3 regions of the Rhizobium sp. SRDI969 genome follow, and region 1 is predicted to be linked to each of the others. Evidence: predicted binding sites of a transcription regulator. Region 1 holds the regulator's gene; each other region holds the start of a gene.
What was found. Region 1 encodes HrcA, which represses chaperone genes, less so after heat shock. Its sites were predicted from a motif close to GTTAGCACTCNCNNNNNGNGAGTGCTAAC; they were not measured.
Positions count from the first base shown of each region.

Region 2: the regulator HrcA is predicted to act here: its motif matches at 896-924, upstream of N2A41_RS26445 (co-chaperone GroES).
Region 3: the regulator HrcA is predicted to act here: its motif matches at 918-946, upstream of groES (co-chaperone GroES).

Region 1 covers NZ_CP104035.1:5,376-7,643, reverse strand. The annotation lists gene grpE (nucleotide exchange factor GrpE) at 1-479, opposite strand, end outside; gene hrcA (heat-inducible transcriptional repressor HrcA) at 591-1,679, opposite strand; gene rph (ribonuclease PH) at 1,808-2,268, shown strand, end outside.
Region 2 covers NZ_CP104036.1:487,932-490,199, reverse strand. The annotation lists gene N2A41_RS26455 (hypothetical protein) at 1-345, opposite strand, end outside; gene N2A41_RS26450 (hypothetical protein) at 455-745, opposite strand; gene N2A41_RS26445 (co-chaperone GroES) at 1,070-1,384, shown strand; gene groL (chaperonin GroEL) at 1,529-2,268, shown strand, end outside.
Region 3 covers NZ_CP104035.1:546,020-548,287, reverse strand. The annotation lists gene N2A41_RS02625 (TIGR01459 family HAD-type hydrolase) at 1-609, opposite strand, end outside; gene groES (co-chaperone GroES) at 1,004-1,300, shown strand; gene groL (chaperonin GroEL) at 1,373-2,268, shown strand, end outside.

The DNA of each region.
Region 1 (2,268 bases):
GGGTTCGGCACCTCGAACATTGCCTGATGGAAATTCGGATCGAACTTCTGGCCAACCGGCTCAAGCTTGCGAACGCCGTGGCGCTCGAGAGCCGACAGCATGGCGCGCTCGGTCATCTCGACACCCTCGATCAGCGTGCTCAGGCCGGCATCGGCGGCAGCCTTGGTCTCCGGAGGGATGGCATCGAGCGCGCGGCGCAGATTGTCCGAGACGGCGAGCATGTCACGAGCAAAGCCGGCGACGGAATAGGACTTGGCATCCTTTACCTCGCGCTCGGTGCGCCGGCGCAGATTGTCCATCTCGGCAGCAAGGCGCAAATAGCGGTCGCGCAGCTCGCCGTTTTCGGCTTTCAGAAGCTCGATTGGGTCCGGCTGGGCGGGCTCTTGCTGCGCAGTTTCGTTCTCGACGTAGGCGGCAGCGTCGGCTGCGGCATCGGCCGCAGTTGCGTCAGGTCCGTTTTTCGTCGTGTCATCGGTCATGACGGTCTCCGGTTGGTGTCTTCAGATGCGCCCGATATCGAGGTTTGACCGAAAAAAATCAAGTCTGCGTGACAAAGAAGCGAAAATTCCGCGTGCTTGGCGGTTGCTGCGTCAAAGCTGATTGCGCGAAAGGCGGGAAACGAGCTGGGCTGTATAGTCCACCATCGGCACGATGCGGGAATAATTGAGCCGCGTCGGGCCGATGACGCCGACGGCACCAACGATGCGATCGTCGTCGTCACGATAGGGCGCGACGATGAGCGATGAGCCGGACAGCGAGAAGAGCTTGTTTTCCGAACCGATGAAAATGCGCACACCCGGGCCGCTTTCGGCGAGATTGAGGATCTCGATCAGGCTGTCCTTCTTCTCGAGATCATCAAACAGCAGCCGCAGCCGGTCGAGATCGTCGGCGCCGGCGAGGCCTTCGAGCAGGTTGGCGCGGCCGCGGATGATCAGCTGCGTCGGCTTCCCCTCATCCGGGCTCCCAGCCCAGACAGCAATGCCGCGCTCGACCAGATCGCGCGACAGGGCATCGAGCTCGTGACGGACGTCGTCCTTCAGGCGGCTCAATTGTTTGCGGAGCTCCGGCAGGGTCTGGCCGGACATATGGGCATTGAGAAAATTCGCCGCCTCCGTCAGCTGCGAGGACGTGACGCCCGCCGGCAGCTCGATAATGCGGTTTTCCACCTGATCATGATCGCCGACGAGCACGGCCAGCGCCTTTGTCGGTTCGAGCCGGATGAACTCGACATGTTTCAGCACCGGATCGCTTTTCGAGGTGATGACGAGGCCCGCGCCGCGCGAAATGCCCGACAACATGCGGCTTGCCTCGTTCATCATCGATTCAACGGGATTGCCGCCGCTTTCGGCCCGCAGCTGACGGTCGATGTTGGCGCGCTCCTCGGCGGAGAGGTCGCCGACCTGCATGAAGGCATCGACGAAGAAGCGCAGGCCGATCTGGGTCGGCAGCCGGCCGGCGCTGACATGCGGCGAATAGATCAGGCCGAGCTCTTCGAGATCGCTCATGACGTTGCGCACCGAGGCCGGCGACAGCGACATCGGCAGGATACGGGACAGGTTGCGCGAACCGAGCGGCTCGCCGCTTTCCAGGTAACCTTCGACGATGCGACGAAAAATTTCCCTGGAGCGCTCGTCCAGCGCAGCTACGGCATCCGAAACCGACGTCGACCTGATGCCCATGAAGCTTTCAAACCCATGCTGATGATACTTCCCGAAAAGTAAGTCAAACTCACACCCGTGGCAAAAGGGAATTTGCAAATGAGCGCCGCCAATCGTAGAAGCGGTCAAATAAACCCCAGGAGATAAGAATGCGGCCTTCAGGCAGAAAAATCGACCAGATGCGCAAGGTCTCGTTCGAGCGCAGTTTTTCCAAGCACGCGGAAGGCTCCTGCTTGGTGAAGTTCGGCGATACGCATGTACTCTGCACGGCGAGCCTCGAAGAAAAGACGCCGCCATGGCTGCGTAATACCGGCAAGGGCTGGGTCACGGCCGAATACGGCATGCTGCCGCGGGCGACCGGCGAACGCATGAAGCGCGAAGCCGCCGCCGGCAAGCAGGGAGGCCGCACTCAGGAAATCCAGCGGCTGATCGGCCGGTCGCTGCGCGCCGTCGTCGACCTGCAGGCGCTCGGCGAACGGCAGATCACGCTCGATTGCGACGTCATCCAGGCCGATGGCGGCACGCGGACCGCCTCGATCACCGGCGGCTGGATCGCGCTTTACGACTGCCTGAAATGGATGGAAAGCCGCAACATGATCAAGGTCGACCG
Region 2 (2,268 bases), on a different replicon from region 1:
GATGGTTGGAAGGAAATCCTCCACCTGTTTGCGTTGATCCTTTGGAAGCGTTTCCACCTGTTCCTTCCAGAACCGTTCCGCCTCCGGCGGATCCTCATCCCATTGGCGAACGTCGGTGATATTGTCGTCGATCATGGATCGGCGGTGGCCACCGAGGCTAAGATAGTCCATTGCAAGCTTCAGGCTTGGGGTTACGGTGCCGCTATCGCGATCTGATGCCGACCTCGCGTTGCGCAGGGCGTTTGCCAATGCCCTTTGGCGATCGATCTCGGCCCGTTCGGTATCGGCGGACCGGGCATCGTCCGTGCCGCTCTCTGGCGGCACGTTGGATCTAGAAGTCGTCATGGATCACCTTTCGATGTTGTGATCCAATAACCTCTGCAAACGAGGAGAGTTCCGCGCGCGTGTAGAGAATGATTTGGGCGGGTGGCGAGCCGCATCGCCCGGGGCGCGATCAATGCACGGCCATGCTCACCATCCGATAGGGGTGCACGGCTTCGAATTGTGAGATCATCGCCGTTGCCTGCTGCAATACCAGCTCGGCATTTTCCGGATCGTCACGGGCGAGTTCGTCGGCGTTGACGCGGATCGCTTCGGCCATGTTGTTGGAAAGTGCCGCAAAATGCATATTGCCTTCGACAAGGGCCTCACGCGCCGTGTCCTCCAGCGTACGAGCGATATCGACGAAGATTTCCTCGCGTTCCTCGATACTGAGGTCTTTGATCAGTTTGGTGTTCTCTTCCATGTCACTCACTCCTAAAGACGTGGGACGGTGGCCGAGCTCATCAAGCCTCGGCCACCACAGAACTAGGAATGGCGAAATCCGGATTCAAGCCTCAATGCCATTCGCCTTTTTATTCGAACGCAGGAGCGGATTGTCTGTTCCCTGTCGGGCGTTAGCAGTCTCCGGCGGAGAGTGCTAATTTTTCTTTCGTCGCCTCTTGAAATTGCTGAACCCTCGAACCAGATCATTCGCGCAAGGCGCGCGCGCGAACCTGCACCCGCCCGGATCGGTTATCCGGTCCGGCCGCGGGAACAACGTCATCATTGTTTGTCGATGGAGGAAGATATGTCGTTCCGACCGCTTCATGACCGCATTCTCGTCCGCCGGGTCGATTCACAAGAAAAGACAAAGGGCGGCATCATCATTCCAGACACCGCCAAGGAGAAGCCGCAGGAAGGCGAGGTCATCGCCGTCGGCCCCGGCGCGCGCAACGAAGCCGGCCAGATCCAGTCGCTCGACGTTAAGGTCGGCGATCGCATCCTGTTCGGCAAATGGTCCGGCACCGAGATCAAAATCAATGGCGAAGACCTGCTGATCATGAAGGAAAGCGACGTGATGGGCATCATCGAGGCCCAAGGCGAAAAGAAGCAGGCCGCCTGAGGTCCCTGCTGACATCGGTCGATGCTGGAGCGCTTCAGCTTTTCATGGAAACGCAGAACCGTTCCAAGCTTTTATTTTACGCAATTCCGAGCGAAAACGCACTTTTCCTGGAATTGCTCTGGCTGGCTATGAAGGAGTGAGGACATGGCTGCTAAAGAAATCAAATTCAGCACCGAAGCCCGCGAGAAGATGCTGCGTGGCGTCGACATCCTGGCCAACGCCGTGAAGGCGACCCTCGGCCCGAAGGGCCGCAACGTCGTGATCGACAGGTCGTTCGGCGCGCCGCGCATCACAAAGGACGGCGTTTCGGTCGCCAAGGAAATCGAACTCGAAGACAAGTTCGAAAACATGGGCGCCCAGATGGTCCGCGAAGTTGCTTCGAAGACCAGCGACATCGCCGGCGACGGCACCACGACCGCAACGGTGCTGGCCCAGGCAATCGTCAAGGAAGGCGCCAAGGCCGTTACGTCGGGCATGAACCCGATGGACCTGAAGCGCGGCATCGATCTAGCGGTCACCGCCATCGTCGCGGAACTGAAGGCCAACGCCCGCAAGATCTCCAACAATTCCGAAATCGCCCAGGTCGGCACAATCTCCGCCAATGGCGATGCCGAAATCGGCCGCTTTTTGGCCGATGCCATGGAAAGGGTCGGCAATGATGGCGTCATCACCGTCGAAGAAGCCAAGACCGCCGAAACCGAACTCGAGGTCGTCGAAGGCATGCAGTTCGACCGCGGCTACCTCAGCCCCTATTTCGTGACAAATGCGGACAAGATGCGGGTCGAGTTCGAAGACCCCTATATTCTCATCCACGAGAAGAAGCTGTCGAACCTGCAGTCGATGCTGCCGGTTCTCGAGGCCGTCGTCCAATCCAGCAAGCCGCT
Region 3 (2,268 bases), 540 kb from region 1:
CGTTGCCTTGTAGATCGGCCGGTGCGGTTTGCCGGCGATGCGGGTACTGCCGCCGAGCTGCTGGTAGTAGGCGGCCATAGCGCCGGCGCAGGGGATGATGCGATGGCCGCGCTCGACAATGAGGTCGGGATTGGCGCAGATCATCGGCACGTCGCGGGCTTTGAAATCGAGAAGAATATCGGTGTAATCTTCCGGCTTCTCCGTCTCGTCGTCGAAAAAGCCGGTGCAGACCAGCGATTGCGCTTCGCCCGCCGGCCGGCGTTCGACGCCAATGCCTTCGAGTAGCGCTTTGTCGCGCTCGGGGCCGAGCAGAAAGACGGTCTTCGGCCCTTCGGCGATCAAACCGCGCGTGACGTCGCCAGAGGTGACGATCCTGTCATAGGCGCTGTCGGGAACGCCGATCTGGCGCAGTTGCTCGACCACCTGCCAGGAAAGGCGCGGCGAATTGGTGATGAGGACGACGGCGACGCCGTTCTCGCGCGCCGCTTCAAGGGCTGCGGCCGCCTTCGGAAACGGATCGACGCCGTTGTGAACGACGCCCCAGACATCGCAGAGCACCACATCATAGTGACCTGATATCTCCGAGAAGTTTTCTATCCGCTTGGCCATTCCGATTTCCCGATTTGCTTCAGTCACCGGTGACATTGCAAAGGCGCAAGGCGATGGCAAGGAAATTTCTTCGCTGCCCGGCTCCTGCGAAGAACTCGGGAAGGCGATCCGAGTGTGCGGATCGGCAAGGGGTTTGACGATTATCCCGAAGCGGCAGCTCGCCGACGGCGGACGACTTCGGCAAAGTTCGGCCGCGCCGGCGTTTCGGCCGCAATCTCAGACTATTCTCAGGCCTCTTCACAATTCCGGCACAAAAATTCGTGACTGCTCTCATTGACTCCTTTCGGAGCCATCCCTAAATGCTCGTCGCTAGCACTCACCGCAAGGGAGTGCTAACATCTGTCCATGTGGGCCACTCCGGTCCGCGAATGTCATTCGATCGAGGGATTAGACAATGGCAAGCACCAACTTCCGCCCCCTTCACGACCGCGTCGTTGTTCGCCGCGTTGAGTCCGAAGCCAAGACCAAGGGCGGCATCATCATTCCCGATACCGCCAAGGAAAAGCCGCAGGAAGGCGAAATCGTCGCCGTCGGCTCCGGCGCACGCGATGAGTCCGGCAAGGTCGTCGCACTCGACGTCAAGGCTGGCGACCGCATCCTGTTCGGCAAGTGGTCCGGCACCGAAGTCAAGATCGACGGCGAAGACCTTCTGATCATGAAGGAAGCCGACATCATGGGCATCATCGGCTGATCGGCCGACCTGCTTTCCCGAAATGGCTGACGGGCGTTTTGCCCGAACAACTCGAATTCAGGAGTTACTAATATGGCATCTAAAGAAATCAAGTTTGGCCGCACCGCGCGCGAAAAGATGCTGCGCGGCGTCGACATTCTCGCCGATGCAGTGAAGGTCACGCTCGGCCCCAAGGGTCGTAACGTCATCATCGACAAGTCCTTCGGCGCTCCGCGCATCACCAAGGACGGCGTTTCGGTCGCCAAGGAAATCGAACTCGAAGACAAGTTCGAAAACATGGGCGCCCAGATGGTCCGCGAAGTTGCTTCGAAGACCAACGACATCGCCGGCGACGGCACCACGACGGCAACCGTTCTTGCCCAGGCGATCGTTCGCGAAGGCAACAAGGCCGTTGCAGCCGGCATGAACCCGATGGACCTGAAGCGCGGCATCGATCTTGCTGTTGCCGACGTCGTGAAGGATCTCCAGGCCAAGGCCAAGAAGATCTCGACCTCGGAAGAAGTTGCACAGGTCGGCACGATTTCGGCAAATGGCGACAAGCAGGTCGGTCTCGACATTGCTGAAGCCATGCAGAAGGTCGGCAACGAAGGCGTCATCACCGTCGAAGAAGCCAAGACCGCCGAAACCGAACTCGAAGTCGTCGAAGGCATGCAGTTCGACCGCGGCTACCTCAGCCCCTACTTCGTCACCAATCCGGAAAAGATGATCGCCGACCTCGAAGACGTCTTCATTCTCCTCCACGAGAAGAAGCTGTCGAACCTGCAGTCGATGCTGCCGGTTCTCGAAGCCGTCGTCCAGACCGGCAAGCCGCTCCTCATCGTCGCTGAAGACGTCGAAGGCGAAGCCCTCGCAACGCTCGTCGTCAACAAGCTGCGCGGCGGCCTCAAGATCGCTGCCGTCAAGGCGCCTGGCTTCGGCGACCGCCGCAAGGCCATGCTCGAAGACATCGCCATCCTGACGGGCGGTAC